Regions from separate parts of the Embleya australiensis genome, predicted to be linked through region 2. Evidence: riboswitches for the same ligand, from Rfam matches in the RefSeq annotation. Region 2 holds a riboswitch; each other region holds the start of a gene.
The links. Region 2 has a riboswitch for cyclic di-AMP ahead of ACMXN5_RS38555 (transglycosylase family protein). Riboswitches for the same ligand answer to the same signal wherever they lie in the genome.
Positions count from the first base shown of each region.

Region 1: it holds a riboswitch for cyclic di-AMP, as region 2 does, so the genes downstream of both, ACMXN5_RS17610 (C40 family peptidase) here and ACMXN5_RS38555 (transglycosylase family protein) in region 2, are expected to answer to the same signal.
Region 3: it holds a riboswitch for cyclic di-AMP, as region 2 does, so the genes downstream of both, ACMXN5_RS17920 (transglycosylase family protein) here and ACMXN5_RS38555 (transglycosylase family protein) in region 2, are expected to answer to the same signal.

Region 1 covers NZ_CP182422.1:4,077,373-4,080,855, reverse strand. Annotated here, with positions in the region: gene ACMXN5_RS17615 (DUF72 domain-containing protein) at 1-841, opposite strand, end outside; gene ACMXN5_RS17610 (C40 family peptidase) at 1,047-2,141, opposite strand; cyclic di-AMP (ydaO/yuaA leader) riboswitch at 2,150-2,287, opposite strand; gene ACMXN5_RS17605 (winged helix-turn-helix transcriptional regulator) at 2,782-3,246, opposite strand; gene ACMXN5_RS17600 (MFS transporter) at 3,452-3,483, shown strand, end outside.
Region 2 covers NZ_CP182423.1:1,896,268-1,899,750, reverse strand. Annotated here, with positions in the region: gene ACMXN5_RS38560 (glycerophosphodiester phosphodiesterase family protein) at 1-141, shown strand, start outside; gene ACMXN5_RS38555 (transglycosylase family protein) at 304-1,524, opposite strand; cyclic di-AMP (ydaO/yuaA leader) riboswitch at 1,593-1,794, opposite strand; gene ACMXN5_RS38550 (DUF1345 domain-containing protein) at 2,533-3,174, opposite strand; gene ACMXN5_RS38545 ((Fe-S)-binding protein) at 3,445-3,483, opposite strand, start outside.
Region 3 covers NZ_CP182422.1:4,148,615-4,152,097, reverse strand. Annotated here, with positions in the region: gene galE (UDP-glucose 4-epimerase GalE) at 47-1,015, shown strand; cyclic di-AMP (ydaO/yuaA leader) riboswitch at 1,574-1,758, shown strand; gene ACMXN5_RS17920 (transglycosylase family protein) at 1,761-3,110, shown strand.

The DNA.
Region 1 (3,483 bases), on a different replicon from region 2:
CGGCTGCCCGGGCGGCTGCGTCGGCACAACAATTGTTGAACAACACGTGTATCCGGTCGACGGTTTCGGCCAGCATGCGCACTCGGGGCACCCACTCGGCCAGTTCCGCGCTCGTATAGGTGTGGCGGAACCGTTCTTCCTTCGAGCCGCTTCCCCAGGCCCGGTTGCGGCCGTGGAAACGAACCACCGCCAGTTCGGACGTGGTGGCCACGGCAACCGGGGGGATGGACGTGGGCAGCGACTGCGCCGTGTCGACCGCCACCGCGGCGACACCGAGGCGTTCGAGGAGAGCCGTCGTCGCGGCGCGATGTTCGTCCTGCCACCAGAGCGGATGCCGGAACTCGACGGCGAGCGGCCACCCTTGGGCCCGCTCGACGCAGTCGCGAAGGAAGCGTGTGGCGGCCACACCAGGCGCCAAGGACGGCGGGAACTGAAAGAGCAACGTGCCGAGACGTCCTGCCTCGCGCAACGGCAGCAGCGCCCCGCTGAACCGTTGCCAGACCTCGTCCGACAAACGATCGTCGACAGCACCCGGGCGCACCCGTGGCGGCAGCAGGGACCGCAGCTCCGCCGGCAGCGAACCCGGCCTGGTGGGATGCCCGGTGAGCAGCGAGAACGCCTTGACGTCGAAGGTGAATCCGTCAGGCGTACGGTCCACCCACAGCAGACTGTTGCGGGTGCTGGGCAACGCGTAGTAGGTCGCGTCCACCTCGACCACCGGGAACTGCCGTGCGTAGTACCGAAGTCGGTGTTCCGCGTCCCGGCATTCGGCCGGATACCAACCACTGGAGACCAAGGCGGAGTCGGTCCACGAACAAGTGCCCACCGATATACGACCCATGGTCCACACGCCTACCCCGGTTCCCGGAACCTTCGCCAAGGCAAGGCAAGGCAGGGCAGGGCAGGGCAGGGCAGGGCAACCCGAGATCCCGCGTGCCCCGAAGCACCGGCGGCAACGACGACGGCGATCGGTCCGGGAGTTGGGTGCCGCGCTTCCCTGGACCGATCGCCGTGAACGCGCGCGTGCTCGCGCGCGGTCGTTCGGTCTAGCCCGGGCGGACGGCCGCGTAGAACGGCATGGAGTCCAGAGGGGCCTCGGTTACGTTCTTGCCGGGGCGGGGGGCGTGGATGATCTTGCCGTTGCCGATGTACATGCCCACGTGCGAGTTGTCCGAGAAGTAGAACACCAGGTCGCCCGGCTTGAGCGCGTCCTTGGAGATCCGCGGGCCGTCGTTGACCTGGGTCCACGTGGTGCGGCTGAGCGAGACGTTGGCCGCTCGCCACGAGGCCTGGGTCAGGCCCGAGCAGTCGTACGAGTCGGGGCCCACGCCTCGCGGCGCGTACGGCTTGCCGATCTGGGCGCGCGCGAACGCGATCGCGGCCGCCGCCCGGCCGGACACGGGGACGTCCTTGCCCGTCGTCGGCGGCGGGTCCGTCTTGTCGCGCGAGCTGCGGTCGGTCTCGGTGCGCGAACCGGCGTCGTTCTTGTGCTCGTTCGAGTCGAGGACTTCCTTCTGCTGCTGCGCGGTGAGCGTGTTCAGCAGGCGCTGCGCCTCGGTGAGCTTGTTCTGGATCTCGCCCTTGTGCCGGTTCAGCTCGGTGCGCAGCTTCTCCAGTTCCGCGAGCTGCGAGGAGGCCTCGGTGCGGTCCTGCTGGAGAACTCGGGCCTGCGCCGCGATCTGCTTCAGCTTCGCGGCCTGCTGGCCGTCGAGCTGGGACAACATCTGCGACTTCTGCAGGTAACCCTCGGGGTCGCCGCTGAGCGCGAGCGAGAGGGACGGCGGGAGGCCGCCGCTGCGGTACTGGTTGGCCGCCAGGACACCGATCTGGTCGCGCAGCGTGTTGAGCGCGGCCTGTTCCTCGGTGATCCGGGCCTGGGTCTGGTTCGCGGTGCCCTGCTGCTTGGTGATCTGCTCGTCGACGCCGTTGGCGGCTTCGGTGGCCTTGATCGCCTCGCTGTGCAGCTGGTTGACGCGGTCCTTGGTCTGCTGGAACGACTGCGCGGGGTCCGCGCTCGCGGTGCCGGCGAAGGTCATCACACCGGTCATCGTCGCGGCGGCCGTGACCACGGTCGCGGCGGTACGCATGGCGGTGCGGGGCTTGGGCTTGCGGTGCTGCCCGGATCGACGCTGGGACGCCACTGGCGGCGGTCTCCTTCCTCGGCCGCCTACCGGGTTAGCTGACGGGTTCGGGCGGAAGAAGGCGCCCTACGGTGCCGAAGCACCGATTCACCCCAGGGACTGCGAGGGTCCCCGGTTCCGGCTTCATGTCGCGGCGACCGTGGTTGCCCACCGTCACCGAAACCCGTCACCGAATTCGGCGGAGGCGAACGTGTCGACCGGGTGGCCGACGTGGAGCCGCTCGCCTATCGCAGAACGATAGTCACAGGCGTGTCACGACCCTCACTCCGAGTCTCTACATTACCAAATCTTTGCCAAGAGTTCCGTTTCACCGGTCGTCGTATCACAGGAAAAGCACTCGGAATCCCGAAAGTCGATCTTGGGCTGATTTGGCAACGATTGGCGGCAAGGATCCGCCGTCCGACCTCCACAAACGTCGTCGCATCCGCGAAATGGGCCGACCGCGGGGATACCACCTCCGAGGCTCCGCTGTTTCGCCCGGCTTGCCCGTCCTTTTCGAACCGGACATTCACCGGTCCGGCCGAGCCGAGGCGAATACGCGACATCGAGCGACACCGAACAGGTGTGGGCAGACCCCGAACCCGGATTCGAAAATCGCCCCCGGGCCGGCGCCGCGCCCACTACCCCGGCCTACCCCGGCCTACCCCGACACCGACCGCCCCGCCGCCACCGCCAGGTCGCCTTCCGCTCCCGCACGCGCGTCGTACTCCGCCCGCGCCTCGGCGATGCGTTCCTGATGTTCCTCGGTCCAGGTGACCAGCGAACGGATCGTCGTGTGCAGCGTGGTCCCCATCGGGGTGAGCGCGTAGTCCACCCGAGGCGGCACGACCGGATACACCGTGCGGCGCACCAGGCCGTCGCGTTCGAGCTGGCGCAGCGTCACGGTGAGCATGCGCTGGCTGATCCCGTCGATCTCCCGCCGCAACTCGGTGAAGCGCAACGTACGGCTCTCCAGGATCGCGATCACCAGAAGCGACCACTTGTCCGCGACCCGGTCGAGGATCTGCCGGACCTCGCACCCCTCGCGCACGTCCCACTGGAGGGCGTCGTAGTCCTCCTGGTTACTCGGGCAGGGGGTCGGTTCCTTCGAAGTGCCTTCTTCCATGGAAGTCGATGCTGCCGAAGGATGGGGTCGGTTACAAGAGGGAACCGGGTTCGTCCGAAGAACCGACCCCCGGCACCCCGATCCCACCGCGATCCCACCCACCCGCGTCCCGAGGGGCTGTCGCATGTCCACATCCACGTCCGCACCCGGCAGCGCCGCCGAATCCGCCCCCGAATCCACCCCCGGCGACGCCCCCGCCGGCCGAATGAGCCCCCGCGCCTGGGGCATGCTGCTCGT
Region 2 (3,483 bases):
ACGATCGACGACCCGGCCACCATGGCGAAGCTGATGGACGACGGCGTGGACGGGCTGATCACCGATTATCCGGACCGGTTGCGGGAGTTGATGGCGGCGCGGGGGCTGCCGCTGCCGAAGCGCTACCCCGCGCGGGGCTGACGCCGGGGAAGCGCCGCTCGCTCGGTGCGTGGCGGATACGGCCGCTTCGGCGGACGGTGCCCATCCGGCCGGCACCGTCCGCGCGGCGGGCATGGAACAGGGCCGGGCCCGTCGACGCGTGGTCGACGGGCCCGGCCCTGGAACTTCCCGGTTGTGCTCGGATCAGAGGTTGACGCCGTGCGCGCGCAGGTAGGTGACGGGGTTGATGCCGCTGCCGTAGTTCGGGGTGGTGCGGATCTCGAAGTGCAGGTGCGGGCCGGTCACGTTGCCGGTCGCGCCCGAGAGGCCGATCTGCTGACCGGTGCTCACCGTCTGGCCGGCGCGGACGCCGATGCTGGACAGGTGGGCGTACTGCGAGTACTTGCCGTCCGCGTGCTTGATGACGACCTCGTTGCCGTAGGCACCACCGTTGCCGGCGCTGACCACGGTGCCCGAGGTGATGGCCTTGACCGAGGTGCCGGTGCCGACCACGAAGTCCTGGCCGGTGTGGCTGCCGCTGGACCACATGGAGCCACCGGTGCCGAACGCGGTTCCCAGCGCGCCGTTCACCGGAGCGACGTAGCCGGAGGAGTTGACGGCGGTGCTGCCGGCCTTGGCCGAGGAGTCCTTGGCCACAACGGGGGCCTTCTCCTTGGTCACGGGCTTCGGCGCGACCTTGACCGACACGGAGGGCTTGGCCTCGGTCTTGGTCTCGACCTGGGCCTCGGTCTTGGTCTCGACCTTGGCCTCGGTCTTCGTGGCGGCCGCGGCCTTGCCGGAGAGCGAGAGCTTCTGGCCGACCAGGATCAGGTTCGGGTTGCCGCCGATGACGGACTTGTTGTCGGCGTACAGCTTGTGCCAGCCGCCCTCGACGTCCTTGGCCGCGGCGATCTTGGACAGGGTGTCGCCCTTGACCACGGAGTAGGTGGTGGTCGTGGCCGTGGTCTCGGCGGCCGGGACGACCTCGATCTTCGGGGCCTTCGGGGCCGGCGCGGACTCGACCGGCTTCTCGGCGACCTTCGGGGCGACCTTGACGGTGGCCTTGGTCGAGCCCGACTTGGCGTTGGGGGAGACGGCCGGAGCGGCGCCGCCACGGGTCAGGCCCGCGGGGCCCGAGGTGTTCGGCCACGCGCCGGGGCCCTGTACGGCGAGGACCTTCTCCGCGATGGCGATCTGCTGGTCCTTGGTGGCCAGGTCCGCACGCGGGGCGTACTGCTGACCGCCGAACTCGTTCCAGGTGCTCTGCGTGAACTGCAGGCCACCGTAGAAACCGTTGCCGGTGTTGATGTGCCAGTTGCCCGAGCTCTCGCCCATGGCGACCTTGTCCCAGACGGAGACCGGGGCGGCGGTGGCGGAGGTGGCGAAGCCGGTGATCAGCGGGGCGGCGACGATGGCGCCGGCCATGCCGAGGGTGAGCGCGAGGCGCGCGTTCTTGGGCTTGCGGGCAGGGGTGATGAACGACTGCACGAAGATTTTTCCTTCTCCCACGCCTACGAAGTGAGCTGTCGGATTCGGGCTGGAGAGTCTCGCCCGGCCGGCGTCGACTCCTCGGGTATCGAGGAGGCGGGCACGGCTTCACCCCAAGCCGTCGTTATCGAACGTCCGCGACATGCGGACGCCCGGGACGGCATTCCACTTGGTTCCCCCGCTCCTGCCTTTCGGGTTTCGTACCGTGGCCTCTCCGGCGGCAGGATTCGGCGAACCGGGAGACACATTCCGCCGAACACCGGACCGGTGCGGCGAAGCACCAAGCTACGCATACACCCGACTCGGATCCAAACATCACGTTTCGCCGAAACCGAAGATTCGGGTCGGAAGGGTGGAATTCCGGGACCGAAAGTCCCGAAGCGTCCACGCATTGTGCCCGGGACCTTGAGCGGAGAGTGATGCGGGAATTGCAGGGAGTCAGAATCGTGGAAACTCGGTTCACGGTGCGTGCGAGTTTCTGACAATCGGTACGCGGGATGTGACGTGCGCCACGGGGTTTGTCGAAAACGACAGTCTCGGGACGGTGGAAAACGGGTCGAAATGGGGCTCGACCTGCCCGTTTATGGGAGGCGGCGAGGGCGAAGGGCGTGCGTGTTGTGGTGTGGGCACTCGGCGGGATGGCTCCGTTCGAACCGGGTGGCGCGGTGGAGCGCTTCGGTCTGACCCGCCCCGAATGGGGTGATTTGCCCGTACATGAACTGCGGGTGATCGTGTCGGGCGGCGCCCGCCGGGGTCCTCATCCACTGAGCGTCAGCCGAACCGACTCGGGCAGCGGCTGTCCCGCACCGGCAGCCCGATTCGCGGGCGCGGGTATCGCACCGGGACCGGGCAGGCTTGGCGCCTGGTCCGACCATCCCGATGCCGACCGGATGGGTCCGGCCGCGGCCGGGACGGTGGCGGTACCGGTCGCGCGAGAATCGCGTCTCACGGGCTGACGAGCCCCTGAAGCACCTGGAACGCGACGGCGACCACCAGCGCGTTGTAGAAGTAGGCGATGACGGTGTGAACGAGCACGATCCGCCGCATCCGCACACCGACGACTTCGACATCGCTGGTCGCGAACGACGTGGCGAGCGTGAACGAGAAGTACGCGAAACTCAGGAACGACGGCGTCGTGCCCTCGGGGAACCGAAGGTCGCCGTGCCCGCCGGTGACGTCGATGACGAGGTAGATCTGCGCGAAGCCGACCTGCATCAGCGCCCACGACAGGATCACTCCGAGCGAAGCGGCGACCGTCAGTCCGAGATCACGATGACCGCCGACGACCTGGTCCTTCGCAAGCAGAGCCGTCACCGCCGACACGGCGCCGGTCGTCCCCGCGAGCAGCGGCGCGATCCACGACCACCGGGCCAGAGCGCGCAGCTCCGTGACCGCGCCGGCCTCGACGGGTTGTCCCCGCCAAACGGCCGCGAACCCGCCGGCGATGTAGAGCGACCCGACGACGACCCACACGATCAGCGCCCACCGGGCGGTGCTGCTCAGGAACGCGACACTGGACAGGAAGATCAGTGTCTCTGCGGCCGACCCCGTCCAGCGAAGTCGTGCCCGCGCACGCGGTCCGGCCATGTGCCGATTCTGTCAGTCGGTCGAAGCAGCCGGTGTCAGCGAAACACGGCGCGTCTCGGCGAGGTCGTGGGCCCGTGGTCCTGGCGCCATTCACTCCGAGTTGCTTGTCACTTCGCCGGAGCCTCGGCAGGGCAGGGCAGGGCAGGGCAGGGCAGAGCCGAGCCGGGTGAGTGTGGGTGTCTCGGGTCGGGTACGGCGTATGCGGCTCCCCCCGTGTGGAGTCGCATACGCCGAACTCGGCCCGAGACGCCGGTGTCGGGCCCGTGATGGTCAGGGCGTCCGGGCGCCGCCGTTGGGTGTGGTGAGGAA
Region 3 (3,483 bases), on a different replicon from region 2:
CGTCGCGGCTCCGCCGCACGTTCGGGATGCCGGATAGGCTCGCGTCATGAAGTGGCTTGTCACCGGCGGTGCCGGGTACATCGGGACGCATGTCGTGCGAGTGTTGCTCGCGGCCGGTGAGGATGTGGTCGTCGTCGACGACTTCTCCTCGGGCGAGCGGAAGCGGGTGCCCGACGGGGTGCCGCTGATCGTCGGGTCGGTCCTGGATCGGGCACTCCTCGACGAGACGTTCCGGACGCACCGGGTCGACGGCGTGGTGCACATCGCGGCGAAGAAGCAGGTGCCCGAGTCGGTCGCGCGTCCCCTCTATTACTACGAGGAGAACGTGGAGGGCCTGCGCACGCTGCTCGCGGCGATGGTCGCGGCCGAGGTGCCCCGGATCGTGTTCTCCTCCAGCGCCGCCGTCTACGGCATGCCCGACGTGGACCTGGTCGACGAGGACACCCCGTGTCTGCCGATCAACCCGTACGGCGAGAGCAAGCTGGTCGGCGAGTGGCTGATCCGGGCCACCGCGCGGGCGCACGGGATCTCCTACGCCTCGCTGCGCTACTTCAACGTCGCGGGCGCCGGCGCGCCGGAGCTCGCGGACGCGGGCGTGTCCAACCTCGTGCCGATGGTGCTGGAGAAGTTGACGGCCGACCGGGCGCCGGTGATCTACGGGGACGACTACGCCACCCCCGACGGCACCTGTGTGCGCGACTTCATCCACGTGGTGGACCTGGCCGAGGCGCACGTGGCCGCCGCCCGCCGGCTCGCCGCCGACCCGGACACGCGCCTGGTGCTCAACGTCGGCCGCGGTCGGGGTACCTCGGTCCGCGAGATGGTCGAACTCATCCGCGAGGTCACCGGTTTGCGCGAGTTCGCGCCCCAGACGCTGCCCCGGCGCGCCGGCGACCCGGCCCGGGTGGTCGCGAGCGCCGAGCGGATCGCGGCCGAACTGGGCTGGAAGGCCCGCCTGGACGTCTCCGACATGGTGGAGAGCGCGTGGGCGGGGTGGCAGGCGCGGCGCGGGTGACGGGCGCGGGACGCGCCACGGGGTGAGCGCCGGGCCGGCCGAACGTGTGCCGCGCGTCCTGTGCTCCCGAATCACCCCGAGCGCCTTCGTGTGCTCCGAACGCCTCGATGCGACGCCGGCTGTCCGGTCGGCGTCGCGGGGAGCGCGTGGAGTGAAGTGCGCCGGGATGAATCGGACTTGGGGCTTTTGTCCTGTGGGCCGAATCACTCCGGCTGCGGGTGCGGACGGGTGCGGCGATGGGTAACGGCGCCATTCCGGACCCGAGACGCGCGATGCGCCTGTGACGAACGGGACTTCGGTGATCATTCGCGGGTGATCCATACGAGGCTCGATCAAGGTTCTCTGTCACCCGATCCGGCCGAATCCACCACGGAACGCCAACTACGGTCCTTTCCGTAAGGGATCATCTACATTGCGCTCAACCGCAAAACGGATAATCGGCTTCTATCCGACACAGACTTGTGATCTTCGGCGGGGCCTGCTTAGCGTTCGATCCGTCCGTATCCCACACGGACCCCGATCGCCGGTACGCCGAATCCTGTCGCCGGCCGTTCGGGAGGCTGACGAGCACCACACGACAGGAGCGGGGGAACCACAGGTGAACCGCCGCGCACGGCACCGATCGAGACGGTCGGCGGCCGTGAACGGCTTGGGGTGAAGCCACGTTCTTCGGAACGTGACCGGGCTATCGATCTCCGGCCCGAATCCGACAGCTCACCTCGTAGGCGTGGGAGAGGATCCAGCCATGCTGTCCGGAACCGGGCGTCATCGCCGTCGCAGCACCAGCAGGACCACGCGTCTGATCGCCGCGGCCGGCGTCGCCGGTGTCGGCGTCGCCATGCCGATCATCGGGGCGGGCACGGCTCAGGCCGCGTCCGTGAGCACCTGGGACAAGGTCGCCCAGTGCGAGAGCACGGGCAACTGGAAGATCAACACCGGTAATGGCTTCTACGGCGGCCTCCAGTTCACCCAGAGCACCTGGAACGAGTTCGGCGGCTCGCAGTACGCCGCGCGCGCCGACCAGGCGACCAAGAGCCAGCAGATCGCGATCGCCGAGAAGGTGCTCAAGAGCCAGGGCCCCGGCGCCTGGCCGGTCTGCTCGGTCAAGGCGGGCCTGACCCGCGGCGGTGCCGCTCCGGACCTCGACACGGGCTCGGCGGGCGGCAAGACCGCGCCGAAGACGGCCCCGAAGACGGAGAGCGCCAAGCCGGCGCCGAAGACCGAGACCGCCAAGCCGAAGATCGAGGTCAAGAGCGAGGCGCCGAAGACCGAGGCGCCCAAGGACGAGACTCCCAAGTCCGAGGCGCCCAAGGCCGAGACGACCGCCAAGACGGACGCGGCGGGCGGCTCCTACGTCGTGGTCGCCGGCGACACGCTGTCGCAGATCGCGAACGCCAGGAACGTGCCCGGCGGTTGGCCGAAGCTGTACGAGGCCAACAAGAGCGTGGTCGGCGAGAACCCGGACCTGATCTTCCCGGGCCAGCAGCTCACGGTCGACGGCAAGGCCGCGCCGGCCGCCGAGACCAAGACCGAAACCAAGACCGAGCCCAAGGCCGAGGCGCCGAAGGCGGAGACGCCCAAGGCCGAGGCCAAGACCGAGGTCAAGCCGGCCGCCGCGCCGAAGACCACGGTCAAGACCGAGAGCACCAAGGCCGACTCCCCGGCCAAGGGCTCCGAGCAGGCCTCCGGTTCGTATGTCGCCCCGGTCTCCGGCGCCACCCTGACCGCGAGCTTCGGCTCGGGCGGGTCGCGCTGGTCCAGCGGCCATCACACCGGCCAGGACTTCGCCGTCTCGACCGGCACCACGGTGCGCGCGGTCACCTCCGGCACGGTCGTCTCGGCCGGCTGGGGCGGCGCGTACGGCAACGAGGTCGTGATCCGGCACGCGGACGGCAAGTACACCCAGTACGCGCACCTGTCCTCGATCTCGGTCAAGGCCGGGATGAAGGTGCAGACCGGCCAGAAGATCGCGCTCTCCGGCGCGACCGGCAACGTCACCGGCCCGCACCTGCACTTCGAGGTCCGCACCACGCCGAACTACGGCTCCGCGGTCAACCCGATGACGTGGCTGCGCAGCCACGGCGTGAACGTCTGATCCACCGCACTCCCGCGCCGAACGGCGGGCGTCCCCTTCGGGGGATGCCCGCCGTTCGCGCGTGCGGGCCGCGCGGGCGCGGGGGTGGGGTGGGCGGGCGCGGGGGTGGGGCGGGCGCGGCGGGCGGGGCGCGGGCGCGGGGCAAGCGGCCGGGCGGGCCTGGAAGGGGGGCTAGGCCGACGCGGGGCGGGTGGACGCGGGGCGAGCGGCAGGCCGGGGGCGGGGGGCACGCGGGGCGGGTGGGTGGCAGTCCCGGGACGTAGGACGATTCCGGCGCGGGGGTTCGGGTGCCGGGGCTTCCGGCGCGGGGGTTCGGGTACCGGAGGAGCTTCAGGCGCGCGGGTTCGGGTGCCGGAGCTTCAGGCGCCAGGGT